Aureimonas sp. SA4125: one gene and its partners. The protein of the gene in region 1 interacts with the protein of each later gene in a pairwise test. Links are inferred from orthologs where the notes say so. Each region holds a gene or a part of one and is shown in the gene's direction. Other genes may lie near its edges. The genes, in order: secA, Sa4125_RS18725 and ybgC.

The links.
Region 2: the proteins of secA (region 1) and Sa4125_RS18725 interact in binary tests that used the Escherichia coli proteins (3 or more experiments, as listed by UniProt). The link is inferred for Aureimonas sp. SA4125 from one-to-one orthologs.
Region 3: the proteins of secA (region 1) and ybgC interact in binary tests that used the Escherichia coli proteins (3 or more experiments, as listed by UniProt). The link is inferred for Aureimonas sp. SA4125 from one-to-one orthologs.

Annotation. Positions count from the first base shown.
Region 1 is NZ_AP025032.1:3,838,771-3,849,110, forward strand. Bases 5,417-8,661 are described here. They hold secA (preprotein translocase subunit SecA), read left to right. Parts: upstream 5,417-5,773; coding sequence 5,774-8,461; downstream 8,462-8,661. In the rest of the region: Sa4125_RS18190 (ComF family protein), read right to left, coding at 1-278; Sa4125_RS18195 (methyltransferase domain-containing protein), read left to right, coding at 370-1,269; Sa4125_RS18200 (hypothetical protein), read right to left, coding at 1,402-1,707; Sa4125_RS18205 ((deoxy)nucleoside triphosphate pyrophosphohydrolase), read right to left, coding at 1,885-2,292; Sa4125_RS18210 (GNAT family N-acetyltransferase), read right to left, coding at 2,368-3,159; bifunctional glutamate N-acetyltransferase/amino-acid acetyltransferase ArgJ, read right to left, coding at 3,140-4,381; Sa4125_RS18220 (peptidylprolyl isomerase), read right to left, coding at 4,459-5,385; Sa4125_RS18230 (murein L,D-transpeptidase family protein), read right to left, coding at 8,829-9,833; Sa4125_RS18235 (acetyl-CoA carboxylase carboxyltransferase subunit alpha), read right to left, coding at 10,144-10,340. UniProt on the Escherichia coli protein: Required for protein export, interacts with the SecYEG preprotein conducting channel.
Region 2 is NZ_AP025032.1:3,942,359-3,952,358, forward strand. Bases 3,893-6,797 are described here. They hold Sa4125_RS18725 (alkaline phosphatase), read left to right. Parts: upstream 3,893-4,523; coding sequence 4,524-6,071; downstream 6,072-6,797. Other genes in these bases: Sa4125_RS18720 (copper chaperone PCu(A)C), read left to right, coding at 3,893-4,369; Sa4125_RS18730 (hypothetical protein), read left to right, coding at 6,179-6,616; Sa4125_RS18735 (ABC transporter ATP-binding protein), read left to right, coding at 6,613-6,797. Also shown: Sa4125_RS18705 (hypothetical protein), read right to left, coding at 1-31; Sa4125_RS18710 (hypothetical protein), read right to left, coding at 266-1,228; Sa4125_RS18715 (TonB-dependent receptor), read right to left, coding at 1,303-3,453; more of Sa4125_RS18720, read left to right, coding at 3,884-3,892; more of Sa4125_RS18735, read left to right, coding at 6,798-7,302; Sa4125_RS18740 (ABC transporter permease), read left to right, coding at 7,299-8,495; Sa4125_RS18745 (ArsO family NAD(P)H-dependent flavin-containing monooxygenase), read right to left, coding at 8,584-9,645; Sa4125_RS18750 (arsenic transporter), read right to left, coding at 9,642-10,000.
Region 3 is NZ_AP025032.1:836,071-846,010, forward strand. The notes cover bases 211-3,055. They hold ybgC (tol-pal system-associated acyl-CoA thioesterase), read left to right. Parts: upstream 211-1,330; coding sequence 1,331-1,780; downstream 1,781-3,055. Other genes in these bases: Sa4125_RS03830 (esterase-like activity of phytase family protein), read right to left, coding at 211-1,201; tolQ (protein TolQ), read left to right, coding at 2,070-2,777; tolR (protein TolR), read left to right, coding at 2,863-3,055. In the rest of the region: more of Sa4125_RS03830, read right to left, coding at 1-210; more of tolR, read left to right, coding at 3,056-3,312; Sa4125_RS03850 (hypothetical protein), read left to right, coding at 3,322-4,494; Tol-Pal system beta propeller repeat protein TolB, read left to right, coding at 4,654-5,898; peptidoglycan-associated lipoprotein Pal, read left to right, coding at 6,144-6,689; tol-pal system protein YbgF, read left to right, coding at 6,944-7,906; Sa4125_RS24130 (hypothetical protein), read right to left, coding at 7,840-8,811; Sa4125_RS03875 (hypothetical protein), read left to right, coding at 8,872-9,243; ATP-dependent zinc metalloprotease FtsH, read left to right, coding at 9,371-9,940.

The DNA of each region.
Region 1 (10,340 bases):
AGCCCGTCATAGATCACAGCGGAGCGATGGCGAGCGAAGGGCGGCGGGTCGGCGATCGCCTGCGGCGACACCGCCCCCTCCCCCGGATCATAGGAAAAGGGCAGGCCGAGCACGTCGCAATAAGGCCGCTCGATGAAGCGCAGGAGCGTCCAGCAACGGGCACAGAGAGCATCCGGGCCGCCGACCGCCACCCGGCAGCCGGCACAGACTGGCGGGAAAAGCAGGTTCGCCACGATCTGCGACATCACCCCGGCGCCACGCTGGACCGACAGTGCCATGCCCGTCTCCTGGAAAAAGGATCGAGGCCATCACGATACGCCGCCCTACATCGGCTACAAGCTTTGAAAGTCGCAGCAACGGAAAAACTAAATGAGCGCCACCCCGATCTTCGATCGCACCCTCCTTGATCGCCGCCGGCAACGCGTCTCCCTCGACCCCGCGGCGGCTTCGGCACGCTTCCTTCTGGCAAACGTCGCCGCCGAACTTGCCGAACGACTGTCGCTGGTCGAGCGGCACTTCGCCCTCGGCATCGACCTCGCCAGCCATTCCGGCGAGATGGCCGAGCTTCTCCGCCAGAGCGGCAAGGTGGGTACGCTGGTGCGGGTGGAACGCCTGGCCTCGCTCGTCGGCGACAGCCTTGCCGTGGTCGCCGACGAAGAGGCCCTGCCGCTGAAGGAGGGCTCGGCCGATCTCGTCGTCTCGGCATTGTCGCTGCATCTCACCAACGACACGCCCGGCGCCCTTATCCAGGCGGCGCGGACGCTGCGCCCGGACGGATTGTTCCTGGCGGCGCTCCTCGGTGGCGAGACGCTGAACGAGTTGCGCACCGCGCTTCTCGAGGCGGAGGCGGAAATCCGCGGCGGCGCCTCGCCGCGCGTTCCACCCTTTGTCGACATTCGCGACGCCGGTGCCCTGCTGCAGCGCGCCGGTCTTGCCCTTCCGGTGACGGACCAGGACCGGCTCACCGTGCGCTATGATTCGATGTTCGGTCTGATGCGCGACCTGCGCGCGATGGGAATGGCCAACCCGCTGACGGCCCGCAGCCGCACGCCGACGCCGCGTCGCCTTTTCCTGCGCGCGGCGCAGATCTACCAGGAGCGTTTCGCCGACGCCGACGGCCGCGTCCGCGCGACCTTCGACATCGTCTATCTCTCCGGATGGAAGCCGCATGAAAGCCAGCAGAAGCCGCTGAAGCCCGGCAGCGCCAAGGCCAGTCTCGGCGAGGCGCTCGCCGACCGTTCCCGGGTGTCCCGTCCGCCAACATCGTGACGGCCTCGCCGAAGCGGCGACCGGGCGCAAACGGGGCGAAACCTGCCAGCCTGCTGGCGGGCCAGCCTGCGGCCCATCGTGGCCGGGTGCGACGAGGGCAGTTTCACGGGCTGCCGTCGCGGTGACGCCGTCTCAGCAAGCGCCGCGCTGGGTACCATCCGGGAAGAGAAGGCACGGTCCCTTGTCGGGGTCCGTCAGCACGCTGAGGCGCGACACGTAGTGTTTCTTGTCCGAACGGACGCTCGAGCCCGTCGTGACGGTATCCAGCGTCTTGACGCGCTCGGCGGCCACGAGCTTGGCCTGGTGATCGGCGGTCGGCACGACGATCATCGCCAGCGCGACGGCAATCGATCCGAACAGGAGCGTGGCGCGAAACAAGCCGCCACGCGCTTCGACGAGGGTGTCGGAAATCCCCGACTTCTGACTGACATCTCTCATGGAACACCTCCGTCTGGCAAAGCGAGGCGGACCGGACCGCCGTCGCCTTCTCGACTTTGACTGTGCCGTGGGAGCGGTGAAAATTGCCTTAAACTGTCCTCTGGTCCTTCAGGATCGATTAGCACCTGAGGCAGGCATTTTCGGCGCGCCGCGGGCGGCAGCGGCGGGGCTCGCCGCTCAGAGGAGGTCGACGAGGAAGGGGATGATCGGCGCGTCGGCCGGCGGCATGGGATAGTCGCGCAGCGCTTTCGGCCGGACCCATTTCAGCCTTTGTCCCTCGCGCGGTGTCGCGATGCCCTCGAATCGGCGGCAGACATAGAGCGGCATCAACAGGTGAAAGTCCTGATATCTATGGCTTACGAAGGTAAGCGGCGCGAGGCAGGCGGCCTTCGTGACGATCCCGAGTTCTTCCTCAAGCTCGCGGATCAGCGACTCCTCGGGTGTCTCGCCCGGCTCGACCTTGCCGCCCGGAAACTCCCAGAGGCCGGCCATCGACTTGCCCGCCGGGCGCTCTGCGATGAGCACCCGCCCATCGGCATCGACCAGCGCGCACGCGACGACGAGAACCAGACTGATTGCAGACATGCTGAAGAGATCCTTAACTCTCGGACCCCGGCTGGTCCGCAAAGGCTGCGTGAGCGAGGTCCGGCTCGACGCGGTTCAGGCAGGCGGCGCGCGGTAGACATAGCGATAGGCCTCGACGAAGCCGAGCTTCCGATACATGGCGAGCCCCGCCGCGTTGTCGGCCTCGACCTGCAGCCAGGCGGTACGCGCCCCCATCGCCCGCGTGTGGCGCAGAGCCGCCGTGACGATGCCGCGGCCGATGCCGCGTTGCCGCCGGTCAGCGGACACCGCGACATCGAGGACGCCGGCAAGGTCGTTGTCCCGGATCGCCAGGGCGACGGCGACCGGTCGGGCTCCCTCCTCGAGCAGAAAGAGCGCCGAGGGCGGCCGGATCAATTCGAGGATCTCGGTCAGTCCCTCCCGCAGCTCGGCCGGCCGCTCGTGTACGACCAGACTGGCTTCGATGTAGCGATGGACGTCGCCGATCGGCGTGAGCTCGGACACGACGTCGGGGTCGCAATCCGTCAGGTCGAGACCGGCAAGATCTGCCGAGAAGACGATGGATTCGCCGAAGGACGACCAGCCGAGATCGTCGAGATGCTGGACAAGCTGCGGCGGCGCCAGCGGCGACTGGCGAAACAGAAAGGGCCGACCAAAGGACTTGAACCGCGCGGCCGCACGCTCGACCCTTGCCGGAATGTCGAGATGGTCGGATCGGTCGAGCGGGTTGACCGAGTTCAGGCGCTTGGCGGGAAAACCCGCGGTCAGCCTGACCGCCCAGGTCCCGTCGAACTCCGTCTGGCTCGCGGGCCAGGCGCGAAAGCCTGCGGCCTCCAGCCGCCGGACGACGGCGAGCTGCGTCAGGTTCTCAGCTTCGATAGTCGCCATTGATCTCGACATAGTCCTTCGTCAGGTCGCAGCTGTAGACGGTCCAGCGCCCGCTGCCGAGACCGAGGGCGACATGGATCGGCACTTCCTGCCCCTTCATCACGGCCGCGGCCGAAGCTTCGCTGTAGTCCGGATCGCGCTCGCCGTTCAGCGCCACGCGAACCCCGCCGAAGGAGATCGTCAGCCGGTCGCGGTCGGCGGGCTCGCCGGCCTTGCCGACGGCCATCACGACGCGGCCCCAGTTGGCGTCCTCGCCGGCGACGGCGGTCTTGACCAGCGGCGAATTGGCGATCGACAGCGCGATGCGCTTGGCCGAGGCGTCGCTGACGGCGCCCTCCACCGTCACCTGGATCTCGTGCCGGGCGCCCTCGCCGTCCCGCGCCACCTGGCGGGCGAGATCGAGGAGCATGCCGGCGAGCGCCGAGCGGAAATCCTCCAGCCTGATATCGGCAGGATCGGAAATCTCCGGGCACCCGCGGGAAGCGGCAGCGCCGGTCGCGATGAGAAGCAGCGTGTCTGAGGTCGAGGTGTCGCTGTCGACGGTCACCGAATTGAAGCTCGGCTCGACCGCCTGCGACAGCATGGCCTGGAGCGTCGCCGCCGGCAGCGGCGCATCGGTCGCGAGGAAGGAGAGCATGGTCGCCATATCGGGCGCGATCATGCCGGCGCCCTTGGCGATGCCGTTCAGCGTGACAGTGACGCCGGCGATCTCGACCGCACGGGTTGCGAGCTTCGGATAGGTATCGGTGGTCATGATGGCGTCGGCAGCGTCGCGCCAGCGTGCGCCGGTCGCCTCCTTGGCAAGCCCTTCCAGAAGATGGCTGAACTTGGCGGCGTCGAGTGGCTCGCCGATCACCCCGGTCGAGGCGAGGAAGACCTCGTTCGAGCGGCATCCCACCGCCTCCGCCGCGGCGACCGCGGTCATCGCCGTCGTCTCGCGGCCACGCCGTCCGGTGAAGGCGTTGGCATTGCCGGAATTGACGACGATGGCGCGAACGCTGCCGCCCTTCAGGTTCTCGCGGCAGAGATCGACAGGCGCGGAAGGACATTTCGAGCGGGTGAAGACCCCGGCGATGCTGGCGGGGGCGTCCAGCACCATCATCAGAACATCGGTCCGGCCCTTGTACTTGATGCCCGCCGCGGCGGTCGCGATGCGCAGGCCCTCGATCGCCGGCAGGTTGGCATAGTCGGTCGGTGCCAGCGGCGAGATGCTTGTGCTCATGGAAGTCCCCATCCCAGTGTCATTGAAAAAGGGGCGCGCCATCGCTGGCGCGCCCGTCAGTGTCCGGCGGTGGCTGCTTACTGCGCGGGCGCCGTGGCCGGCGCGGCATCGGCGGGCGCAGCGCCCGCAGGTTCCGCGCCCTCGGCCGGCGGAGCGGAGGCGGCCTTTTCCATCGCCTCGACGGCGGTCTTCATCGCCGGATCGACGTAGACGACCTTCTGTTCCTCGCGCGCCTTCTGCACCAGGACCATGTACTTCTCGCGCATGATGACCTGACGGATCTGCTCCTTCACCGCGTCGAACTCGGGCTGCTTCTGCGGGCGCTTCTCGGTCACCTGGATGATGTGCCAGCCGAACTGCGTCTGCACGGGCTGCTGGGTATACTTGCCGACTTCGAGCGCGTAGGCGGCCGTCTCGAACGGCGGCACCATCTGGCCGGGGCCGAAGAATCCGAGATCGCCGCCCTCGGGACCCGAGGGACCGTTCGACTGCTCGGCGGCGAGCGTCATGAAGTCGGCACCGCCGTCGAGCTTCTTGATGATTGCCTCGGCCTCTTCCTTGGTCTTCACCAGGATGTGGCGGGCATGCAGTTCCTCGACCGGCTTGATCTTGGCGACCTCGGCGTCGTAGCGCGCCTTCAGCTCGTCATCGGTGATGGCGTCGACGCCCTGCTTCTGGAAATAGGCATTGTGCAAAGCGCGCTCACGCAGGAAGGCGATGCGCGCCTCGACGACCTTGTCCTTCGCGATTCCGGCCTTCTCGGCTTCCTGCGCCAGCGACTTGATGTCGATCAGCGCCGAGAGGACGGCGAGTTTGCGCTGCTCGGGCGGCAGCTTGCTGAACTGCTCGCCGAGATCCTGCGCAGCCAGGTCGAGATCGCCTGCCGTGATCGACTGGTCGCCGACCTTGGCGACGACATCGCTATCGGCGGCCAGCGACGGGACGGCCAGCGTCATCAGGGATAGGCCGGTTGCGGCGAGCAGAAGCTTGATGGTCTTGGTCATGAAGGTTCCTCGGGTCATCTCGGGGTAAGAAGCCGGCGCCCGTTGCCAGATCTTCCTGAAAACGGGTTCTGAAAGTCTTGGCTTTGCGGTCTTTTAAGGGCCGGAGCGCGCCTCTCTGCGGCGTTGACATCGCTTTGCCCCCCTCTTATCTCTCTCGCGTCGTCAAAGTCCAGCCGCGCCCCTGTCGCGACCCAGGCAGACAGGGGACGGGCCTTATGCCGGAACGATACGCAAGCCCCTGATCCTGCTGCGCAATTGGCTTCGGCAAGCCGGCATGGCGGCACTGCCTCGTGATCGGTTGGGGCAAGGTCTGGACCGCTTTGCGGCCGCTCGTCGGTAGATCCCTCCACCGGCAAGCGTCTCGATTCATCTTTAGAAAGGCCTGTTCATGGTCAGTCTCGGCGGCATCGCCCGCAAGTTGCTCGGTTCGTCGAACGATCGGGTTGTTCGACGTTTCGAGCCCTTCGTGCGGGAAATCAACGCGCTCGAGGCCTCGCTGGTAGGCTTGAGCGACGAGGCGCTGCGCGGCCGTACCGACGAGTTCCGAGCCCAGATCGCCGCCGGCACCCCGGTCGACAACCTGCTCGTTCCGGCCTTCGCGACAGTGCGCGAAGCCGCCAAGCGGGCTCTCGGCATGCGCCATTTCGACGTCCAGATGATCGGCGGCATGGTCCTGAACCGCAAGTCGATCGCCGAGATGCGGACCGGCGAGGGCAAGACCCTCGTCGCGACCCTACCCGTCTATCTCAACGCGCTTGCCGGCAAGGGCGCGCACGTCGTCACCGTGAACGACTATCTCGCCACGCGCGACGCGGAATGGATGGCCAAGGTCTATCGCTTCCTCGGAATGTCCGTCGGCATCATCACGCACGGCCTCTCGGACGACCAGCGTCGCGCCGCCTATGCCTGTGACATTACCTACGCCACCAACAACGAGCTCGGCTTCGACTACCTGCGCGACAACATGAAGTACGAGCGCGGCCAGATGGTGCAGCGCGGCCATCACTTCGCGATCGTCGACGAGGTCGACTCGATCCTGATCGACGAGGCGCGCACGCCGCTCATCATCTCCGGCCCGCTCGACGACCGATCCGATCTCTACAAGACCATCGACGCCTTCATCCCGCAGCTCGGTCCCGAGGACTACGAGCTCGACGAGAAGCAACGCCAGGTCTCGTTCACCGAGGACGGCACAGAGAAGCTCGAGCGTCTGCTGGAATCGGCGGGCCATCTCGTCGGCGCCTCGCTCTACGACATCGAGAACGTCGCGATCGTCCACCATGTGAACAACGCGCTGAAGGCCCACACGCTGTTCCAGCGCGACAAGGACTACATCGTCCGCAACGACGAGATCGTCATCATCGACGAGTTCACCGGCCGCATGATGCCGGGCCGGCGCTATTCGGAAGGCCTGCACCAGGCGCTGGAAGCCAAGGAGGGCGTCACCGTCCAGCCCGAGAACCAGACGCTCGCCTCGATCACCTTCCAGAACTATTTCCGCATGTACGAGCGTCTTGCCGGCATGACCGGCACGGCGTCGACGGAAGCGGCCGAGTTCGGCGACATCTACGGCCTCGATGTGCTGGAGATCCCGACGAACCTGCCGGTCAAGCGCATCGACGAGGACGACGAGGTCTACCGGACGGCGGACGAGAAGTTCAAGGCGATCGCCAACGAGATCAACGAGGCGGCTGGCCGCGGCCAGCCGGTCCTCGTCGGCACGACCTCGATCGAGAAGTCCGAAATGCTGGCCGAGCGGCTGGCCAAGGGCGGGCTGAAGAATTTTCAGGTGCTGAACGCCCGCTATCACGAGCAGGAGGCCTATATCGTCGCGCAGGCGGGCGTGCCCGGCGCGGTGACGATCGCCACCAACATGGCCGGTCGCGGCACCGACATCCAGCTCGGCGGCAATGCCGACATGCGCATCGAGCACGAACTGAAGGACATGCCGGAGGGCCCGGAGCGGACCGCCGCCGAGGAGGCGATCCGGACCGACATCAAGCGCCTGAAAGATCAGGCGCTGGCTGCCGGCGGCCTCTACGTTCTGGCCACCGAGCGGCACGAGTCGCGGCGCATCGACAACCAGCTGCGCGGCCGCTCCGGCCGTCAGGGCGATCCCGGCCGGTCAAAGTTCTTCCTGTCGCTGCAGGACGACCTGATGCGCATCTTCGGCTCCGAGCGCATGGACACCATGTTGACCCGGCTCGGCCTGAAGGAGGACGAGGCGATCGTCCACCCCTGGATCAACAAGGCGCTGGAGAAGGCGCAGAAGAAGGTCGAGGCGCGCAACTTCGACATCCGCAAGAACCTTCTGAAATACGACGACGTGATGAACGACCAGCGCCGCGTCATCTTCGAGCAGCGGCTCGAACTGATGGATGCGGAAGGGCTGACGGAGACGGTCACCGACATGCGCCAGGCGACCATTGAGGCCGCCGTCGCCCGACATATTCCCGAGCGCGCCTATCCCGAGCAGTGGCAGACCGCCGAGCTGCGCGAGGAGTGCCTGGAGCTTCTCAACCTCGATCTGCCGATCAAGGAATGGGCCGACGAGGAAGGCATCGACGAGACCGTCATCCGCGAACGCATCCTCGACGCCGCGGACGCCATCTTCGCCGAGAAGACCGAGCGTTTCGGGCCGGAGATGATGACCTACATCCAGCGGTCGGTCGTCCTCCAGACCATCGACCTTCTCTGGCGCGAACATCTGGTCAACCTCGATCACCTGCGCTCGGTCGTGGGTTTCCGCGGCTACGCCCAGCGCGACCCGCTGAACGAGTACAAATCGGAGGGCTTCGAGCTCTTCGAGACGATGCTCGGCCATCTGCGCGAGCGCACCACCGCGCAGCTGATGCGCGTCGAGGTCGTGCGGCAGGATGAGCAGCAGCAGTCTCAGGACGATCTGCTGCCGATGATGACGGCGCATCACATCGATGCCACGACCGGCGAGGACGATGCCACCGGCCTGTCCGCCGACAACGAGGATCCAAGCCTCTGGGGTGTCGTCGGTCGCAACGAGCCCTGCCCCTGCGGCTCGGGCAAGAAGTTCAAGCACTGCCACGGCGCTTTCGCCTGAGAGCGGGAGCCGGCAGGCGGCACGTTCAAGGACCGGGGCGGCAGCGTCCCGGTTTTTTATGCGCTGACTGAAGCGTTGCCGCCCTCGGAATGCGGGATGGAGCCGGCAACCGGCCTTGTCCCGCCTCGATCGGCGTCGCTGGCTGGGAAGTGCCGGTGGCGCGGCGCTTTCCGGCGCGGTGCCGGCAACGAAGGACGATTTGAGCGCGACGGCTTCGCTGCGGCGCTCGTCGGCCGAGCACTCCGACGGGGCAAGCCGCGGGAGGAGGTCCGCAGCCCATCCCGCGCCTTGGCGTTCGGTCGGCTCGCCATGACCATGCGAACGGCCGGCCGCCGACGCGGTCCGGCGACGCGCGGCCCGGCCGGGACTACTTCGTGAAGCCGTCGAAAACGGTCGCCTTGCGGGTCTTCAGCGGCTTGCCGAAACGGTCGAAACCTTCGCGGCGGTGCTGCTCGGCGGCATAGGCATCGGCGGTGATCGGCGTGCCGGTCTTGTAGCTGAAGGTCGAGACGGGCGCGAATTCGTGCGGCTTCATCTGCGCAAACAGCCTGTCTTCCTCGGCCTGGTCGGACAGGCGCTTGGCGGCGACCTCGACGGTCTCCTCGACCACCGGGCAGGGCCCTGCCGGCAGGAGGGTCTGGCCGGGCTCCAGCAGGGGATCGAAGACGTAGCGCTTTTCGCAGACGCCGACATTCGGCACACGCTTGGTGAGTTCGAAACGGTCCGACCCCTCCTTCAGCATCTTCCAGAACGCGTAGTGCTCGGACTGGCGATGCCGGGCAAGGTTCTTCGGTGTCATGCGGAAGGGAAAGGCCTGGATCTGGAACGAGCGCTGACCGCCGGCAAAGCTGTCACGGGCGAGCGCGTAGAGTTCCTCGACCTGCCAGTCGTCCATGGCGTAGCACCCGGACGAATTGCACGAGCCGTGGATCATCAGGTTCTGGCCGGTAAAGCCGTGCGAGCGGTCATAGGCGTTGGGATAGCCGATGTTGACGGCGAGATGGTGCTGAGAGCCCGGGTTCAACTGCGACGGCACGACGGTGTAGAAGCCCTCGGGCCCCTGGCGATCGCCTTCGGCCTTCTTGGGCCCGAGCTTTCCGGACCAGGCGCAGATCGAGTAGGTCTTCAGAAGTTCGTACTTGCCGCTCGACTTCTGCTTCCAGACCTCGAGCGCGGATTCTTCCTTGAACAGACGAACCAGGATCGGCGACGTCAGCCCCATGTCCTTGGTCTTCATCACCTTGATGAGGGCAGCGGGAACCGGCGCCTGCGGTCCCATCAGGTCGCCGAAATCGGCGCCCGGCTGACAGGCCGAGACGGCAAACAGGCTGACCGCGAGCGCGGCGGCAGTGATCAGACGTCTGACGAGCATGCCCGTCCCCCTGTTCGGCAGGGGGCTTCAACCCCGCTGCCCCTTGCATCCATCCTGCCCCACGGCCGCACAGACCGCTGGCACCAGCCCGAACCCTGGCAAACCCTTGCTCGGACTCAGACAATTTGTCTCTTGTTTTGACTCCGCGGGCCCTAACGATGCGTTAACATCGCAGCCCCGGCCGCGGAATACGCCCTTCGATCCCACAAGGACGACGCCATTGTGACGAAGGTCGAGCGGTAACGCTAGGTCACGAGCGTGGCGGTTCTGCCACGATCGCCGCAAAAGGGGACGAGCGGCCCTGGCGAACTTACAAATTCCGGCCGATCGCCAGGAACTTTTCGCGGCGTTCGCGCCGCAGCGTCGCGCCATCGCGGGGCGTCAGTTCCGCAAACGCCGCCCGGATGCGCTCTGCCGTGGTGTCGATCGCCACACCGGCATCGCGATGCGCGCCGCCGATCGGCTCGGGCACGATTTCGTCGATGACGCCGAAGCCCTTCAGGTCCT
Region 2 (10,000 bases), 100 kb from region 1 along the record:
GGGCGATCTTGGTCTTGAACATCTGCTTCATATGTATCCTCTCTTTCTGAAGCGTTGGGCATTCTCGTCGCCACAAAAGCGACGTCGTCTCGCACTGAGTTTTCGAAGTCTCTCAGCACGCTTCTCACCAGCGGAATGCACTTGTTGCACTTGGGCATGCAGCCGATGGTTCTGAAGCAGGTTTTGACGGTGTGCGCTCCCGCCCGGCAGGCGGCTCGGAAGGCTTCTTCGTCGATATCGTGGCAGGTGCACCGGGACCGCTCGCTCATGGGGCGAACTCCCCTTCGGCGACTTCCTGGGGGCGCAGTGTGCGTCTGACGGAGGGCCAGCTTTCGCGGATCTTGTTGTGCATCTTGGTGATGGCGCTCAGTGGCTGGTTCAACAGCTTCAGGTTCACGAGGAAGACGCCGATCTGCGCCGCGGTGAGTTCGGGAGGCAGAAGCGGCCAGATGCCCGACAGCGAAATCAGCAGCAGGAAGACCAGGGAGAGCCAGAACGCGAACTCGCCGATCGCCTCGCTGACCTGTTTTGTCAGCTCGAACTTCACGCGGTTGACGTAGAGTTTCTCCTGCTCCTCGTGCAGCCGCTGGCGATTGCCCTGGGCGACCGCGGAACTGACGCCGCTGATGAGGATCATGCCCCGGTGGCTGAGGCGCTGGATGATGGCGCCGAAAGCCAGCGACGCGGCGAAGGGGACCAGCGCCGAGACCAGGAGGGCCGGCAGCATTTCCGGGGCGAGCGTCAGCTGCCAGATCAACACGGCAGGCACGCCGACGATGACGACCCAGATCTCCTTCTGGGCGAGGTCGAACAGCTTGACGACGTTGCGGCAGTCGTTGGTCGCCTTGGCGACATGGGCGCCCGCGCAGTCCTCGCCGCGGATCTCGAACCAGCGGCGCTGCACGTCGATCAGGAGACGATCGTCATACATCCGGTTGGTGACCTTCTCGACGATGTGCAGCAAGGTCAGACCGACGAAAACCGCGATCGCATAGGGAGCGTAGGCGAGAAGCTCGACGAGGCTGAACAGACGTTCGTTCTGCGAGATTTCCTGCAGCACTTCCTTCGCCAGCCATGCCTGAACGGGCGCGACGGCGGGCGAGATGATGTTCGGCAGGACCGTCAGTGCGAGAAGCCAGGGATGGGCGAGCATCAGCGCCGCCAGTTCGCGCAGGAGCGTTGCCCGGGGCGTGCGGGCGCTGCGTTGAACGGCTGAAGGTCCAGCCATGCCGATCAATCCCGTGACCCTCATGGCGGGGCCATCGCTGAGCATCCCGTCCGGATAAGACAAGGGGTCGCCATTCAGAACTTCGCCCGAATGCCGGCGAAATAGCTTTGCACCCCTTCCTGGATGTCGATCGTGCCGTCCGCCTTGCGGTTCACCCGCTCGGTCGCCGTGACGTTCTTGGCGAGGCCGTAGACCTCGTAGGTCTCGTTGATGCGGGCATTGGCAGCGAGGTCGAGAGTGAGTTCCGCATCGCGGCTGTCGCTTGCGCTGTCGCCGCCGGAGTCGATTTCCGAGAAGTAGCCGAGACCGGCAGACAGCGAGATCCTCTCGGTCGGGTCGCTCCATTGCAGGGCGAGATCGCCGAAGAAGGGCGCCTGCTCCTTGAACCGGCGCTTCGTTCCGTCGGCCTCGGTGACTTCGCTGCGCGCGAAGGTCTGTGTCGAGAAAATGACGAAGCCGCTGAGAGCGGGCACGTCGAGAGCGGCGAGGTTGGCGCGCTGGCTGAGGATCACGCCGTTCGTCCAGCCGTCGCCGACGTTCTGATACTGGTAGATCTGATCGCCGTCGTCGTTGCGCGTCCCCGTGTCGACCGTCTCCATCAGATCCTCGATCTCCCGGTGGAAGACACCGAGCGACAGTTCGAGGTCCTGCGTCCGGTAGGTGACCGAGCCGTCGAAGGCCCAGGCCCGCTCGGGATCGAGGTCCGGATTGCCGAGCAGCGTGTCGGAGTTCTGCGGGATCAGATTGTCGAACTTCGGCCGGTTGACGAGGCGCGCGACGCCGGCGTCGATCGACCATGCATCCGTCGCCTGGAAATGGACCGGAAGCGAAGGCAGGATGTCGACGACGCTGCCGCCCGCCGAGGTCCCGTCGGCAATGGCGGCATCGAGCTCGCTCGCCTCGACGCGAACGCCCGGGGCCATGGAAAACCCGTTGCCGAAGTTGATGTCGTCGAGGATGTAGCCCGCTCCGACGGTCTCGTCGATGGCATAGACCTCCTTGGCCTCGAGGGCCTGAACGACGCCGCCGACCGATTTTTCCTTTTCCTTGGTCCGATCGCGAACGCGCAGCAGCGCACCGGTCTTCACACCATGGTGGACCCCACCGAGGTCGAAGGGCATGAGGATGTCGACCTGACCGAAAGTGATCCGGTCGAGCTTGTCTTCAGTCTCCGTCTCGAACTTGTTGGTGGCCTCCGCGCCGCTGGCGGCAAAGATGCGCTTTTCCTTGTCCCTGGTCTCCGTCGTGCGGTAATGCCCGCCGCGAATCTCGAAACTCGCGCCGTCCCAGGCATCAAGGTCGTGACGCCAGGAACCGCTGAGACCGTAGGTGCGCTTCTCCTTCTCCTCGATCTCGGTCTCCGATCCATTGGCGGATCCGTCGGCCTTGAACTTGTTCTTGATCTTGTCCTTGTCCTCGTCGAGGCTGAGGATCAGCGGCTTGAGGTGGAAGGCATTGGCATCGTTCTGCCAGAGAAAGTCGGCGAGAGCGCCGACCGTCTCCATCGACTTCTCCTCGTCCTCGGACTCGGCGAGCGTCCCGGTGGCAGAGAGCTTTTCCTTGGTCTTGCCGTTGGAATTCCGGGCGCGGGTCAGGCCTGCCTGTGCGCCGAAACTTTCCGAATACATCCCGCCGCCAAGAATACCGAGGCTATAAAGCGGCAGTCCGTCGGAGCTTCCGCCCAAGGCCCCCTCGGCCTCCCAGCGCGGCGTCTCCGGAATGTCGGCAAGCTTGACCTCGATCCGGCCGGCAAGCCCATCGGCTTCCATGTCGGCCCGGCGCCCGCGGATGACCTCGACGGATTCCACGAGGCCGGACGGGAGGTTGTCGAGGTTGAACTCGCGCTTCTCGCCGCCGTCGGGCAGCACGATCCCGTCAATGGACGTGCGGGTGTATTCCTTGTCGAGGCCGAGAACCCGGGCATCCTTGTCTTCGCCCGGTGCACCGCCGGTCATCACGCCGGGCAGCCGCTTGACGAAATCCTGCGCCTGCGAGCCGCTGGGGAGGCGATCGAGCTGGCCGCGGTCGAACGTGTCGCCGACGACATAGCCGCGCTGCGCGCCTTCGCCCACGCAAAGAGGGCGCCGGTCCCCCTCTTCGCGTCTCGATCCGAGCGGCACGCAGCGATCGCTTTCGCTGTAGAGCGTGATCGGATCAAGGGCGATCGGCGCGTCTTGGGCGCTCGCACCGGTGACGACGACACCGGACAAAATTGCCCAGCCCAAAGGCTTAACTCGCCGGCACATCCGCACACCTATAACATGATTCTTGCAGTCATGTTTCGGATACGAAACATGAGTATAGGAGTCAATATAGCTGGCTTACAATTGGAATCTGTCTAAACAACACCGGCTCTGTCGGTCTGCGGCGAAGCAGACGGCGCCCTTCAGGAAAGCAAGACCGAGGCGATTGGCCGAGGTCTTGGGATCGGCAGGCCTCTTCGACACGACCGGGCGTTGACAGGCGATAGGCGAGGCATCTCGCCAGAGGTGGCAAGCCGCATGCGCGGCCCTCTTGGACATGCTCGGCGCCGACGGCCGGCCGCCTCGCGGCGCGACTTGAAACCCTTGCAGCGCATGTGGTCTCGGCGGCCTGTCACAGCACCGCAATGTTGGCGCGGCATGTGTCAACGACTTGCCACTGGATCGGACCGTCATGCTCAGGAATTTTCGAACACCACGCGCGGCGCTCGCGGTAATCCTCCTCTGTTCGGGCGCGCGTGCCGAAGACGCCGGGCACGCGACCGCCGCCGGCGACCTGAAGATCGTCCACGCCTGGACCCGGGCGGCGGACGCGGGGAGCGACGCCCTGGTCTTCATGGAGATCGAGAACGCAGGCCCGGCCGATCGCCTGATGGGCGGCAGATCGGCACGGGCCGGCTCGGTGACGGTCGTCGGACTGACGATCGTCGACGGCGACGTCGCCACGACCGCGACGGGACCTGTCGACGTGCCACCCGGCGAGATCGAGCTGGATCCGGGGGGGCTGGCCCTGGAACTGCGCGACCTCGGGGAGCCTCTCGTCGTCGGCAGCGAAATGGAGGTGATCCTCACCTTCGAGCGGGCTGGCGACGTCGTCATCCCCGTCGAGGTCGAAGCGATCGATGCCAGGCAGCATAGCCATGCCGGGCATGAACACTGAGCCGAGACGTTTGTCGGCGGCATCCGGCCGGTTGCCCTCCCTGCCCGGTGCGCATCGGGGAATCGTCACGCGGCCGTCATGCAGGTGACTTACGAAGAGGCCATCGAGCCGGCCCGAATGGGCGGTCGAACGTCTTTCCTGTTGGAGGTTTTCCATGAGCCGCGTCGCTTCGATGCTCCTCGCCGGCACTTCGCTGGCGCTCGTCACCTGCATTCCCGCTGTTGCCCAGGAGGCATTGCCGCAGGCGAGCGACAGCTATTTCACCGCCGCTGAGGCCGACCTCGCCCAGCGTCTTGCGATGCAGCCGATCACGGGTACGGCCAAGAACGTCATCATCATGGTCGGCGACGGGATGAGCGTTGCGACCGTCACGGCCGCCCGCATCCTCGACGGTCAGAAGCGCGGCGTCGACGGCGAGTCGAACAACCTCGCGGTCGACACCTTCCCTTTCATGGCGCTGGCCAAGACCTATTCGCATGACGGCCAGGTGTCCGACTCCGCGCCGACCGCGACGGCGATGCTCGCCGGCGTCAAGACGCGCAACGACGTGATCGGCGTCAACCAGACGGTCGCCGTCGGCGATTGCCCGGCCGCCCTCGCCGGCGAGGTCACCTCGATCTTCGAAATGGCCGAGGCCGCCGGCAAGGCGACCGGCGTCGTCTCGACCGCCCGCATCACCCACGCCACCCCGGCCGCGTCCTACGCGCACACGCCGGTCCGCGACTGGGAAAGCGACAAGGACATTTCGGAAGAGGGCAAGGCCGCCGGCTGCAAGGACGTCGCCGACCAGCTCGTCAACTGGACCGCCGGCGACGGCTTCGAGGTCGCCCTGGGCGGCGGTCGCGCCTACTTCATGCCGGCCGAAATGGCCGATCCGGAAGACGCCGAGAAGACCGGCCGCCGCACCGACAAGCGTGACCTCACCGCCGAATGGACCGCCAAGTCCAACAACAACGTCTTCGTCTTCGACCAGAAGGGCTTCGACGCCGTCGACGTCGCCTCGGGCGCCAAGGTGCTCGGCCTCTTCGACATGAGCCACATGGAGTACGAGGCCGACCGGGCCAAGGACGCCGCGGGCGAACCCTCGCTGGCCGAGATGACCACGATGGCGATCGACCGTCTGGCGCAGAACGACACGGGCTACGTCCTGATGATCGAAGGCGGCCGCATCGACCACGCCCACCATGCCGGCAACGCCCAGCGCGCCCTGGAAGACACGCTCGCCTTCGACGCCGCGGTCAAGGCCGTGCTGGAGAAGACCAACCGCGAGGACACGCTGCTCGTCGTCACCGCCGACCACGGCCACACGATGACGATCAACGGCTATCCCAAGCGCGGCAACCCGATCTTCGGCAAGGTCGTCAATGTCGACGACGAGCCGGAGCTGGCCGGCGACGGCAAGCCCTACACGACCCTGAGCTATGCCAACGGCCCCGGCGCCTACTTCCCGCCGGTCGGCAAGGACGAGGACAAGTCGAAGGCGCAGCCCGCTGGCCTGCGCCCCGATCTCAGCGACGTCGACACCACGACGATGGATTACCTCCAGCCGGCCACCGTGCCGTTGTCGAGCGAGACCCATGCCGGCGACGACGTCGCCGTCTACGCCTGGGGTCCCTATGCGCACCTCTTCCACGGCACGGTCGAGCAGAACTATGTCTACCACGTGCTGAGCCACGCTTCGGGCCTCGGCAAGAAGCAGTAAGGCGCGATCAAGGAGAGGATCGGCGGCCCCGCTTGCGGTGCTGCTCGACCTTCGAGGGCCGCCGGTCTCCCTGACCGGCGGCTTCGACATTCGCGGAGGCAAGACAGATGCTCGACAGACGCCGCTTCCTCATCTCGCTCGCGCTTGTCGGCACCGCCGGACCCATGGCCGTTGCGCCCGCCGCCGTGCCAACCATCGCGTTCGGCGATCTCTACGAGCGCCAGACCGTGTTCTCGCAGCGCGCGAAAGACCTCGAAGGCCAGACGATCGAGATGCTCGGCTTCATGGCGCCGCCGCTGAAGGCGGAATCGCGGTTCTTCGTGCTGACGCGGATGCCGATGTCCGTCTGCCCCTTCTGCGAGACGGAGGCCGACTGGCCGAGCGACATCATCGTCGTCTACACCGAGGATCCGATCAGCGTCGTGCCCTTCAACTTCCCGATCCGCGTCACCGGCACGCTCGAGCTCGGGACGACGAAGGATCCGGAAATGGGCTTCGTCAGCCGCGTCCGGCTTCAGAATGCCGACTTCGAACGGGTCGGATGACCGCCCCGCAGCTCACTGCCGAGGGAATCGTCGTCCGCTATGCCGATTCCGGCGGGACCGATATCGCCGTCCTCGACAGCGTCTCCTTCGCGCCCATGCCCGGCTCCCTCGTCGCCATCACCGGGCCGTCGGGTTCCGGCAAGTCGACGCTTCTCAGCGTCCTGTCCGGCCTCGTGCGACCGCAAGCGGGGCGCGTCAGCGTGGCAGGCGCGGACATCTCCGCCTTGTCGGAGGCCCGCCGCGACCGCTGGCGGCGCGACACGGTCGGGCTCGTCTTCCAGAGCTTCCACCTGATCGACGAGCTCAGCCCGCGCGACAACGTCGTCGTCGCCGCCTGGTTCGACCGCCTGTCGGCCAGGCCGTTCCATGCCCGCGCGGATCAGCTTCTCGAACGACTCGGCGTTCCCACGCGCCGCAAGACGCTGAAGGGTTTTTCCCGCGGCGAGAGGCAGCGCGTCGCGATCGCGCGGGCTCTCCTCTTCGACCCGCCCCTCATTCTCGCCGACGAGCCGACGGCAAGCCTCGACAGCCTTTCCGGCCGAGAGGTCGCGACCCTGCTCCGGGCCCTCGCCCATGACGAGGGGCGGACAGTCGTGACGGTCACGCACGACCCCGCGCTGATCGCGGTCGCCGACGTCGTCCACGAGCTGGCGCAGGGGCAACTTCGCCAGAGGCCCGCGCCGTGAACCCGTTTCCGATCGTCAAGACCCTCTACGACAGCAACCGCGCGACCATCCTTCTCTTCATCGGGCTGGTCGCGCTCGCGGTCGCGCTCGGCGTCGCCGTCTCAGCGCAGGAGCGCGCGCTGCGGCAGGGCAGCGCCAGGGCCGCCGATCGCTTCGACCTGATCGTCGCGGCACCGGGAAGCCAGACGGACATTTTGATGAATGTCGTCTACCTCCAGCCCTCGGCCGTGGAGCTTCTGGCCCCGGAGACCGTGGCAAGACTGCTCGCCGAGCCCAAGGCGACGCTCGCCGCCCCGATCGCCTTCGGCGATTCGGTCGCCGGCTTCTCCGTCGTCGGCACGACCGCCGCCTTCGTCGACAGGCTCTCGGGCCCCCTCGCCGAGGGCCGGTCCTTTGCGGCGGAGACGGAGGCGGTCGTCGGCTTTGCCTCGCCCTATCCGATGGGCGCGACGCTTCGGCCCGCGCACGGCCATGGCGCGGCCGCCGAGGGGCCGCACGATTCACGGCTGATGGTCGTCGGCCGCATGGCTCGGACGGGCACGCCCTGGGACACCGCCATCGTCGTTCCCGTCGAGCAGAACTGGCGTGTCCACGGCCTGCCGACGGGGCATCCGCCGGGAGAGACGCGGATCGGCCCGCCCTTCGACTCGGCCTTCCTCCCGGGCGTTCCGGCCGTCGTCCTATCGCCCGATACGGTGCCGTCGGCCTATGGCCTGAGGAGCGCCTACCGGTCGGAAGTGACGACGGCCTTCTTCCCGGCCGAGGTGCTCGTGCAACTCTATGCCGTTCTCGGCGACATGCGGTCGGTGATGGACATACTGACCTTCACGACGCAACTCCTCGTCGTCGCCGCCATCCTCGCCGGCCTGATGGCGCTCATCCAGCTCCAGACCGAGCGCCTGGCGGTCCTGAGGGCACTCGGCGCCTCGCGTTGGTACATCTTCGCCGTCGTCTGGACCGGCGTGACGGCGATGATCGCGATCGGTTCCGTCATCGGCATCCTCATCGGCTACGGCCTGGCCCAGATCCTGTCGATCGTCATCACCCGCGAGACCGGCATCGCCATGACCCCGACCCTCGGCAAACCCGAGCTGATCCTCGCCGCCCTCGTGGTTGCCGTCGGCGGGCTCGTCGCGCTCCTGCCCGCCGCTCTGCTGCATCGGCGTCCCCTGGCCGAAACGCTGCGCGGCTAGAACACGTCGATCGGCGGGGTGACGTTCGCATCACGCTCGAAGGGTGCCGGCGAGACGGTGCGCCGAGCGGCGCCTGCCGTATGCTGGTTCAGGCCGCGAGTTCGGCTGCGATGGTGCCGCCGACGTCGCGCGCGGTCCGGGAAACGCCGATGAGGGTTGCGGAGGCCGGACCCGTCCAGTCACCATAGCCAAGCAGCCAGACACGAGGATCGGCCACCGATCGGGCCCCGTTCGTCGCCACGCGGCCGTCGTCACCGACGATCCCGAGCGGGCGGAGGTGATCGAGATTGGGCCGGAAGCCGGTGCACCAGATGACCGCGTCCACCGCCGTCCGCGTGCCATCGCGCCAGACCACGCCGTCCGGGGTGAACCGGGCGAAGGGCCGCACGGCGTGGAGCACGCCGCGCGCGCGCGCCGCCTGCACGGGAGGTACCATCACCACGTTGCCGAGCCCGCCCTCGCCCGTGGACGGTTCGCGTCCCTCGCGGGCGGCCCGGAAACGCTCCGTGGCGCGTTCGAAGAGGACCCGGCCATCGACGTCGTCGGGCAAAAAGAGGGGCGGCTCGGGCGTGACCCAGATCGCGTCGGCGACGAGGGACACTTCCGCCAGGATCTGCGCGCCCGAATTGCCGCCGCCAACGACGAGGACGGTCTTGCCGCGAAAGCGATCGGGAGAACGGTAGTCGGCGGAATGGAGCTGCTCGCCGTTGAATTCAGCCTGTCCCGGATAGGGCGGGAAAAAGGGGGCTTCCAGCGTGCCTGTCGCGCTGACCACGATGCGGGTGTTCCACCGCCGCTCGTTCGATGAGACCACCAGGCCGTCAGACCCGGCCTCGACGGATCGCACCCGGACGCAACGTTCGATCGGAAGGGCGTAGCGTGCCTCGTAGGCGGCGAGGTAGGCGATCACGTCGTCCCGCGTCGGATTGCCGGGGGTCGTCGGTTCCGGCATCGGCCATCCCGGCAGCGAGCTGTAGCCCGCCGGCGAGAACAGCCGAAGCGAATCCCAGCCGTGGCGCCAGGCGCCGCCCGCGCTGGGCTCGGCGTCGAGGAGGACGAAGTCGAGCTTTGCCCGGCGCAGGTAATAGGCGATCGCCAGGCCCGCCTGTCCGGCCCCGATGACGACGACGTCGCGCAGCGGCCCGCTCATGAGACGACCGGGAGCCAGAGCCACAGAGCGACGAGCGTCGCGAGCAGGACCGGCGGGGTGATGACGAGCCCCACCTTCATGTACTGGCCCCAGGTGATGGTCTGGCCCTTGCCGGCGAGGACGTGAAGCCAGAGGAGGGTCGCCAGCGAGCCGATCGGCGTAAACTTCGGACCGAGATCGTTGCCGATGACGTTGGCATAGACCATCAGCTCCTGCGTCAGCGGATCGAGGGTCGCGCGGTCGATGGCGAGCGCGCCGACGAGGGTGGCCGGGAGGTTGTTCATGACCGAGGCGAGCACGGCCACGGCGAAGCCGCTGCCGATGGTGGCCACGAACGTCCCCTGCGCACCCAGCC
Region 3 (9,940 bases), 3.0 Mb from region 1 along the record:
AGAGGTTGCGCGAGGGGATCGCGATCCCGCCTTCCGGCGAGACGCCCGACGGCAGCAGTTGCAGGAGTTCGGGCTCGGCGCCGGTATCCTTGTAGACGGCGACCAGCGAAGCTCGCTCGGCGAGGACGAAGATCAGCGTATCCTCGCCGAACTTGCCGACTTCCAGGCCCTCCGGCTCGATGCCCTTGGCCCGCGAGCGCTTGTCCGGATAGTGGCCGGCCATGACGGCCGCCTTTTCGAGCGACGCGCCGCTCTCGTAGAGCACGGTGCCATCCTTGTTCCAGATGGTGAAGGAGCGCGAGCCGCCCTCGTAGTCGCCTTCGTTCGCGGCGACGAAGCGGTTGTCGTCGAGCCACTTGGCGGCGTCGGGCTCGCGAAGCCGACCCTTCTGGCTGCCGGTGAAATCGAACTTGCCGTCGGAGACCGTGTCGATCTTGTCGAGGTCGACGGAGCCGGCGGAGAAGTGGCCGGTGACTTTCGCGGTGTTGCCGTCGATCACGACGAAGGCGTTGTTCTCCTGCAGCGACAGAACGATTTCGTTCCGGTCGTTGAAGGCAATGAATTCCGGCTCTGGATCGGTCGGCGCGACGTCGGAAAGTTTGGTGACGTCCACGCGCTTCAGGCTGCCGCAATCGGCGACGCCATCCTTCAGGTCGAAAATAACGACATCGCCGGCGGGCAGCTGCGGGATCGCGCCATCGTTGAGATCCTCGTCACGCTCGTTCTCGATGGCGACGGCGACAAGCGTGCCCTCCTTCGAGGCGGCGACGGAATCGGGCTGGCCGCCGAGATCACAGGTGGCCTCCACGGTCTTCGTCGCGATGTCGACGATGGCGAGCTTCCCGGAAGGCTCCGTCTTGGACTGGGAAGTGTTGACGCCGACGAGCGCCTTTGTCCCGACGACCGTTACCGAGGTCGGCTCGCCGTCGAGCGAGAGGAAGCCACCGGCCTTGGGGGCTTTCGGGTCGGCGATGTCGACGAAACCGATGCCGCCGAGCGGGCTGTCGCTGTAGATGAGCGTCATGCCGTCCGGCGTCGCGGTGATGATCTCAGATGACGACGTCGACTTCTGGTCCTTGTCGGCCGGAATGTTCTCGGCGACCGCAAAGGAGGCCACGCGGTTGAACATCGGCGCGGCGGACGCGGCCAGCGCGGTCGATGCGAGCAGCAGGGCAGCGAGCGAGGCGGTCTTGGCGATCATCGGAGCTCTCGAAAAGGATTGGGGAGCCTTCCTAAACAGCTGACTGTTACACGGGGATGACAGCCCCGATCGCCGCATCCGCGGGCTCCAGACGATGACAACGCCGCTTCGATGCCTTACCGGAACGCCATGAACACCGAACTTTCCGGCTGGCTCACCGATGACGGCCACTGTCTCGACGTGCGGGTCTATTTCGAGGACACGGACTTCTCCGGTGTCGTCTATCACGCCCGCTATCTGCACTTCCTCGAGCGCGGTCGCACCGATTTCCTCCGCCTGAAGGGGATCGGGCATCGCGCCCTGGCGGAGGGTGCCTACGGCGAGCCGATGGCCTTCGCCGTGCGCCAGATGTCGATCGAGTTCCTGCGCCCGGCCCGGATCGACGACGTGCTTCGCGTCGAGACCCGCACCGAGCTTCTCGGCGGCGCCCGGATCATCCTCACCCAGCGCATCCTTCGCGGCGACGACGTCCTGATCGAGGCGAAGGTGAAGGTCGCCGTGATCTCGCCGGATGGTCGCCCGCGCCGGATGCCGGAAGCCGTCTCGGCGATCCTCGCCCGTCCCGCCGCCTCTCCCTGAATCGCCAGGTCCGCCACTCCCGCAACGGCAGTGCAGCATTCACGTCAACGATTGCTTAAGGTTAATGCTGTTTGAATGCAGGGGCCCGGGACTGCCGGTGACGCATGCCATTCTTTCGCTTGATTCAAATTGTGTAGAACGGTCGGGTCATCGGCAGCACAGAGCATTAAGAGCGCGAAGGCGGTTCGATCGCCCCGACGGGGATGATCGAGCATTTCCCTGTTGCGTGTGCGAACAGCCTGCCCGGCAACCGGGCTTTGAGATTTCGAGGGTCTAGCAAATGAACGAGATCGCCCAGAGCGCTCTTGCGGCACCCGAAGCGACGGTCTCGCTCTGGCATCTTTTCTGGCAGGCCGGCTTCATCGTCAAGGCTGTCATGCTGGGCCTGCTTGGCGCGTCCGTCTGGACCTGGGCGATCATCATCGACAAGTCGATGCGCTTTGGAAGTTTCCGCCGGCAGCTGAACACCTTCGAAAACAATTTCTGGTCCGGCCAGTCGCTCGAGGAGCTCTATCACACGCTCTCCGAGAAGAAGACGACGGGCATGGGCGCGCTCTTCGTCGCCGCGATGCGGGAATGGAAAAAATCCTTCGAGAAGGGGGCCCGCTCGCCGATCGGCCTGCACACCCGCATCGAAAAGGCGCTCGATGTGACGCTGGCCCGCGAGATGGACGGGCTGGAATCGCGCCTCGGCTTCCTCGCCACCATCGGCTCGGCCGCGCCCTTCATCGGCTTGTTCGGTACGGTGGTCGGCATCATGACGTCGTTCCAGGCGATCGCCGCCTCCAAGCAGACGAACCTTGCCGTCGTCGCGCCGGGTATCGCCGAGGCGCTGCTCGCCACGGCGATCGGCCTCGTGGCCGCCATCCCCGCGGTCATCGCCTACAACAAGCTGTCTGCCGATGCCGGCAAGCTCGGCATGCGGCTCGAGGCCTTTGCCGACGAGTTCTCCGCCATTCTGTCGCGCCAGATCGACGAGCGCACCACGACCCGCTGAGCCGAACACGCACGACGACGCCGCGTTCCGGCGCCGCAGAAACCGACCGGAGCACTGCCGCTTCGGAACTCAGGAGCCGATCGATATGGGCATGTCCACAGGCGGAGCGGCATCGGGCGGTTCGCGCCGGCGCAGGAGCCGTAAGCGGGCACTGATGAGCGAGATCAACGTGACGCCGATGGTCGACGTCATGCTGGTGCTGCTCATCATCTTCATGGTCGCCGCGCCGCTTCTGACGGTCGGCGTTCCGCTCGAACTTCCGAAGACACAGGCCAAGGCGCTCAACGCCGAGAAGACGCCGATCACCGTCGCGGTGAAGTCGGATGGGCAGATCTACATCCAGGAAGAGACCTATCCGATCGAGGAACTGGTCTCCAAGCTCACCGAAATCGCCAAGGCCGGCTACGAGGAGCGCATCTTCGTGCGCGCCGACCGCGCCGTCGACTACGGCACGGTCATGCAGGTGATGTCGCGCATCTCGCTCGCAGGCTTCACCAATATCGGTCTCGTGACCGATCAAGAGACGACGAGCTGATCGGCTGAGATGAAGTCCGGTGTCGCCACCTCCGCTGTCCTGCACGTCGCAGCCCTTACCCTGGGGCTGTGGTCGTCGTCGTCTCCGCCGTCTCTCGACGCGACCTATGCCGAGGCGCTGCCGGTCGAGATCGTCATGTCGAACGCCTTCGAGGGCGTGAAAGGCGAAAAGACCGCGCCGATTTCCGACGCGCCGGCCCCGACCCCGACGCAGCGGCCCGAGACCTTGCCCATGCCGGCGGAAAACGTCGGCGACAACGAGGCGGATCTGAAGACGCCGCCGACCCCCGACAAGACGAACAACCAGACGCCGCAGACCGGCGCGCCGAAGCCGGCAGCACGGCCCGAGGTCAAGCCGGTCGAGGCGCCGAAGGTCGCCGAGACGCCGCCGCCGCCGGAGCCGACGCCCGAGCCGCCGAAGGTTGCCGAAACGCCGCCACCGGCGCCGACGCCTGAGCCGGTTCCGGTCAAGACCGAGACACCGACGGAAACCACGCCCGAGATCGACCCGCTGGCCGAGATGATCGCCGCCGCCAAGGACGACGAGCCGAAGCCCGATCCGGAGCCGAAGCCAGATCCGGCCCCCGCGCATGTTCCGGTGCCGCAGGCGAAGCCGAAGCCGCCGGCGCCCGTCAAGGTCGCCGAGGCGAAGGCCGCCGACGCCAAGCCGGCCGCGGAGAAACCCGCTCCGGCCAAGCCTTCCAAGGCGCGCGACGCCGACGCGGCGGCCGACAGCGATTCCGACGCGCCGTCCGATTTCGAGGCGATGGCGGCTGCCGCGATCAACAAGCAGAAGGCCGCCGGTGGCGGCGCCAAACGGTCCAACCAGCAGGCTTCGCTCGGCAGCGAGCGGACGACGGGCACGAAACTGTCGCGCAGCCAGCTCGGCGAGATCCAGGGGCTTCTCAACGAGCAGATGCGGCGTTGCTATTCGGTGCCGGGCGGCGGCACCGAAGGCGACGAGATGAAGGTCTCGATCCGCATCCAGTTCGATCCCTCGGGCGCCATCGTCGGCGCGCCGGACATCGTCGCCGGCGGCGGTGGCTCGGGCGCCGCCCGCATCGCGGCGGAGGCTGCGGTGCGCGCCATCAGGCGTTGCGCGCCCTTCAACCTTCCGGCGGAGATGTATGCCGGGGGCTGGGAGGACACGACCCTCAATTTCGACCCCAGCGCCATGTACTGATTTTTCCGATCCATCGCCGCGGCGAGCCACGGACGGCCGGAGCGGCTCGGGCAAGGCCCGCCACGCCGCCAGCGTCCCGAATGCAACGAAGGTCCCGACATGAAATTTGACTTCAAGGCGGCGCTGGCCGCCATCGCACTCCTGATCGGCGGCACGTTGATGCCGGCCCAGGCGGCGATCAACATCGACATCACCAGCGGCAACGTCGATCCCCTGCCGATCGCCATCAACCAGTTCCAGGCCAAGGGTCAGGTCGGCGCGCAGATCATGCAGGTCGTCAATGCCGACCTGAAGCGGTCCGGCCTGTTTGCCCCGATCGACCCCGCCGCCTTCATCCAGAAGGATCTGGGCCCCGACGTCGCGCCGCGCTTTGCCGACTGGACCGTCATCAACGCCCAGGCGATCGTCACCGGCAAGGTCACGCCGGAGGCCGACGGCCGCCTGCGCGTCGAGTTCCGGCTCTGGGACACCTTCGCCGGCACGCAGCTCGACGGCCAGCAGTTCTACACGACGCCCGACAACTGGCGCCGCGTCGCGCACATCATCGCCGACGCGATCTACGAGCGGCTGACGGGCGAGAAGGGCTATTTCGACACGCGCGTCGTCTTCGTCTCGGAAAGCGGACCGAAGACGCAGCGCGTCAAGCGTCTGGCGATCATGGACCAGGACGGCGCCAACGTGAACTACCTCTCCGACGGCAGCGACCTCGTCCTGACCCCGCGCTTTTCGCCGAGCCGCCAGGAAATCACCTACATGTCCTTCGGCAAGTCGGAGCCGCGGGTCTATCTCCTGCAGCTCGAGACCGGCCAGCGCGAGGTCGTCGGCAACTTTCCCGGCATGACGTTCGCGCCGCGCTTCTCGCCGGACGGGCAGAAGGTGGTGATGAGCCTGCAGCAGGACGGCAACGCCAATCTCTACGCCATGGACCTGCGGTCGCGCGCCACGACCCGGCTGACCTCGACCACGGCCATCGATACCTCGCCGTCCTTCTCGCCCGACGGCGCCCGCATCGTGTTCGAAAGCGATCGCGGCGGCCGGCCGCAGCTCTACATCATGGGCGCCGACGGCGGGGGCCAGCAGCGCGTCTCCTTCGGCGACGGCTCCTACTCGACCCCCGTCTGGTCGCCGCGCGGCGACCTCATCGCCTTCACCAAGCAGACCGGCGGCCAGTTCCAGATCGGCGTCATGCGCCCGGATGGCTCGGGCGAGCGCATTCTCACCTCCGGCTTTCACAACGAGGGCCCGACATGGGCGCCGAACGGGCGGGTGCTGATGTTCTTCCGTGATCCACAGGGCGGCACCGGACCGCAGCTCTATTCGATCGACCTCACCGGCCGCAACGAGCAGAAGGTGACGACGCCCGGATACGCGTCCGACCCTGCCTGGTCGCCCTCGCGCGAGTAGCCGCAGGGATCTGGAGATCCCAGGACGGCGTTGCCCCGCTGCAACAACCCGGCAGGGAAAAACGGCATCCCAGACGACGGAGGCGGTCCCCACGAGAACCGCCTTCGTCTCGACTCAAACCCTGTCCAGCCATTGCCCTGGCCTCGTGCTGCATCAGCGATGGTTTCCGAGCGTTTACTTCGCTTTAAGGTCGATTAGGGTAAACGTCTTCCAACACGAATTCATCTGATTTGAAGGAGCTGGCCATGAGCCGGATCGCCGTATTGGCCCATAGCCGCATCGCACTCGCCCTGATGGCGGCCCTCGCCCTGGCCGGTTGCGCCAAGAAGAACGGCGGCCTGCCGGACAACGCGAACGGCCTCGGCCTCAACGGCGCCAACGGTGGCTTGGGTGGCGCCGGCGGCGTCGGTGGTTCTGCCGCACCGGGCACCAGCCAGGACTTCACCGTCAATGTCGGCGACCGCATCTTCTTCGACACCGACTCCTCGGTCGTCCGCGCCGATGCGCAGCAGACCCTGACGGCCCAGGCGCGCTGGCTGAACCAGTATTCGCAGTATTCGATCACCGTCGAGGGCCATGCCGACGAGCGCGGAACCCGCGAGTACAACCTTGCGCTCGGCGCGCGCCGCGCTTCGGCAACCCGCGATTTCCTCACCCGTCAGGGCGTCGCAGCGGCCCGCATGCGCACCATCTCCTACGGCAAGGAACGTCCGGTCGCCGTCTGCGACGACATCTCCTGCTGGTCGCAGAACCGCCGCGCCGTCACCGTCCTCAACGGCGCCGGCAGCTGACCGGCTTAACCACGCTCCTCATCGAATGATGCCGGCGGCCCTTCGGGGCCGCTTTCGTTTGCCGGGGCTCAATATCGCGTGCCGGATCTGCAGCAGGGATCTGCAGCAGGGATCTGCAGCAGGGATCTGCGGCAGGAATGCAACGGGGCACACTTTGGCCGCACTGCATTGCCCATGCTGGCCTGCGAGCGTCCGCCCGCGTAAGGAGAGGGCGCAGAGGCCCTCGGTGGCGGACGAGAGAGGACGAATTGCCCATGACGATGCTGACCCTGACCCGCTTCATGGCGACTGCGGCGGTCCTGATGACGGCCGCCCTTCCGGCCCACGCCCTGAAGCTGCCCCTCGACTTCGGCACGATGTCCGCGCCCCATCGCGCAGCTCCAGCCGCCCCTGCCGCACGCGTCGACGCACCGGTGCTTTACGCCCAGGCGAGCGATCCGGTGCAGCGCATCAACCAGCTGGAAGAGGACAACCGCCGGCTGAACGGCAAGCTCGAGGAACTGTCCTTCCAGGTGCTGCAGCTGCAGGAACAGCTGCGCAAGACGCAGGAGGACAACGAGTTCCGTTTCCAGGATTTGGAAGGAAAAGGCGAAAAGAGGACCGAGGCCGCACCGGCCCCTGCCGCGGCACCCACCGCCACCGCTGGACTGCCCTCCACTGCTCCGGCCGCTTCCGACACGGTGGCCTCGACCTCCGCGCCCACCGCCGGCAGCGGCGACGAGATCGGCGGTCTCCTCAGCGGGGGTCTCGACACCACCGGCCTTGGCACATCGGGGGCAACGCCTCCGGCGGCACCGGCGGCCGGGTCGACCACCGTCGCCTCGATCAAGCCCGGCAGCGAGGGCGAACTCTACGGCCTTGCCTACAATTACATGCTCGCCGGCGACTACAATCTCGCCGAGAACGCCTTCCGCCAGTATGCCGACACCTATCCCGATGCGGCGGATGCCCCGGATGCCCAGTACTGGCTCGGCGAAAGTCTGTTCCAGCAGGCGAAATACACCGATGCCGCCGAGGTCTTCCTGACCGCGCAGAAGACCCACCCGAAGAGCCCGAAGGCGCCGGAGATGATGCTGAAGCTCGGCATGTCGCTCGCCAAGCTCGACAACCGCGACACGGCCTGCGTCACCTTCAAGGAAGTCGCCAAGCGCTATCCGCAGATGAGCGCCAACGTGAAGAAGAAGCTGCAGGCGGAAGCGGCCGCCAGCAACTGCTGACGCTTGGCTCCGCCGCCGCCCGCCTCGACGGCTCTCTGCGGCGAAGTCTGTCGCTTCTGGGCCCGGGACCGCAGGGGGTCGTTCTTGCCGTTTCCGGCGGGCCGGACTCGCTGGCGCTGATGCGGGCAGCCGCGACCCTCGGCGCCCGCCGAGCCGATCTCGCCTTCCACGTCGTCACGATCGATCACGCCCTTCGCCCAGAATCGTCGGCGGAAGCCCTGGCCGTCGGAAAGGCCGCGGCCGACCTCGGTCTCCCCCACCTCGTTCGCCGCTGGACCGGTGCCAATCCTGGGGGAAATCTCCAGGGCAGGGCGCGCGCGGGACGATATGCGCTTCTTGCCGAGGCCGCGCGGGAAGTGGGTGCCGCGGCGGTCATGACCGGCCATCACCAGGACGACCAGATCGAGACGCATTTTCTGGCCGCCGCCAGGCAGGCCGGCAATCGCGGTCTTGCCGGAATGCGGGCTGAGCGCGCCCTGGCGCCGGGGCTCGTCCTGCTGCGCCCCTTTCTCGATATCCCCGGCGCGGCGCTGAAGGCTGCCGTGTGCGGCCTCGACCCCGTCGACGATCCGAGCAATCGCGATCCCCGCTTCGACCGTGCCCGCCTGCGCCATGTCCTTGCCGAGAGGGGTTTCGACCGGGCCGCCGTCCTCCAGGCGATTGCCGGTCATGCCGCGACGCGCGATGCGGCCGACCAACGGCTCGCCGCGGCTTTGGCCCGCCTGCAGGCGAGTGGGCAGTTCTCTCTTTGCCCGCTCGGAACGCTCCGTCTCGATCGCAGCGCACTTGCCGATATCGGCGGCGAGACGGCGATCGACCTCGTCGGTCGCGTCCTGCGCGTCGTCGGCGCCGGCGACTATCCGCCAGCCCATGGCGCGACGGCGCGCCTGCTCGAAAGGCTTCAAGGCGGCATCGGACGCCCTGTCGCGGCGACGCTCGGCGGCGCAAGCGTTGCCGGAACGCAGATGCTGGTCTTTGCGCGCGAATATGGTCGCGCCGGGCCGCCACCCGCCGCGATCGTCCCCGGCGGCCCGACCGTCTTCGACAGCCGGTTCACGGTCTTGAGCGCTGTGGGCAGGGCTGACGAGGCAGCCGTATCGCTGGTGCCGCTGGGCCGTCTCGGTCTCGGCAACGCGACCGAGCGGACGCTGCCCGTCGCGATCGATGTCGCGGGCCGGCCGGTTGCGGCGCCCGCCTGTCTTCACCGCAAACTCGGGCCCGGCCTGCACGATCTGGTGATTCGGGAGCGCCTGTCCTGGCGTCTTTTTGCCGATCTTCCCACGGACATGCCGGGAGCGCAGGGGGGATGCGGCCGCCATGCCGCCACCGGGGGTTAACCGGTGGGTGCGCAAATCGCCGCAAATGCGCCCGATGCAGTTGGCAAGCCGTGAGCATGCACCTATCTTCGCTCTAGCCGTTGCGGCAATATTCCAATTGCCCACGACGCGGATGTCAGGACCTCAAATGAACCAGAATTTTCGCAATATTGCGCTGTGGGCGATTATCGGTCTGCTGATCGTCGCGGTATTCCAGCTGTTTTCCAACGGCGCGCAGACGCAGGGCGCGACCAGCGTTCCCTATTCCAAGTTCCTCAGCGATGTCGACGCCGGCCGTGTTCGCGCCGTGACGATCCAGGGACAGCAGATCAGCGGCTCCTATACGGACGCCTCGACGCCCTTCCAGACCTATGCTCCGCAGGACGCGAACCTGATCGAGCGCCTCGAGGGCAAGAACGTCTCGATCACGGCGAGCCCGCCGAGCGACAACTCCAATCCGCTCTGGTCGATGATCCTGTCCTTCGGTCCGATCCTCCTCATCCTCGGCGTCTGGATCTTCCTGATGCGCCAGATGCAGGGTGGTGCCGGCGGCAAGGCGATGGGTTTTGGCAAGTCCAAGGCCAAGCTCCTGACCGAGGCACATGGTCGCGTGACCTTTGCGGACGTTGCCGGCGTGGACGAGGCCAAGCAGGATCTGGAAGAGATCGTCGAATTCCTGCGCGAGCCGCAGAAGTTCCAGCGCCTCGGCGGCAAGATC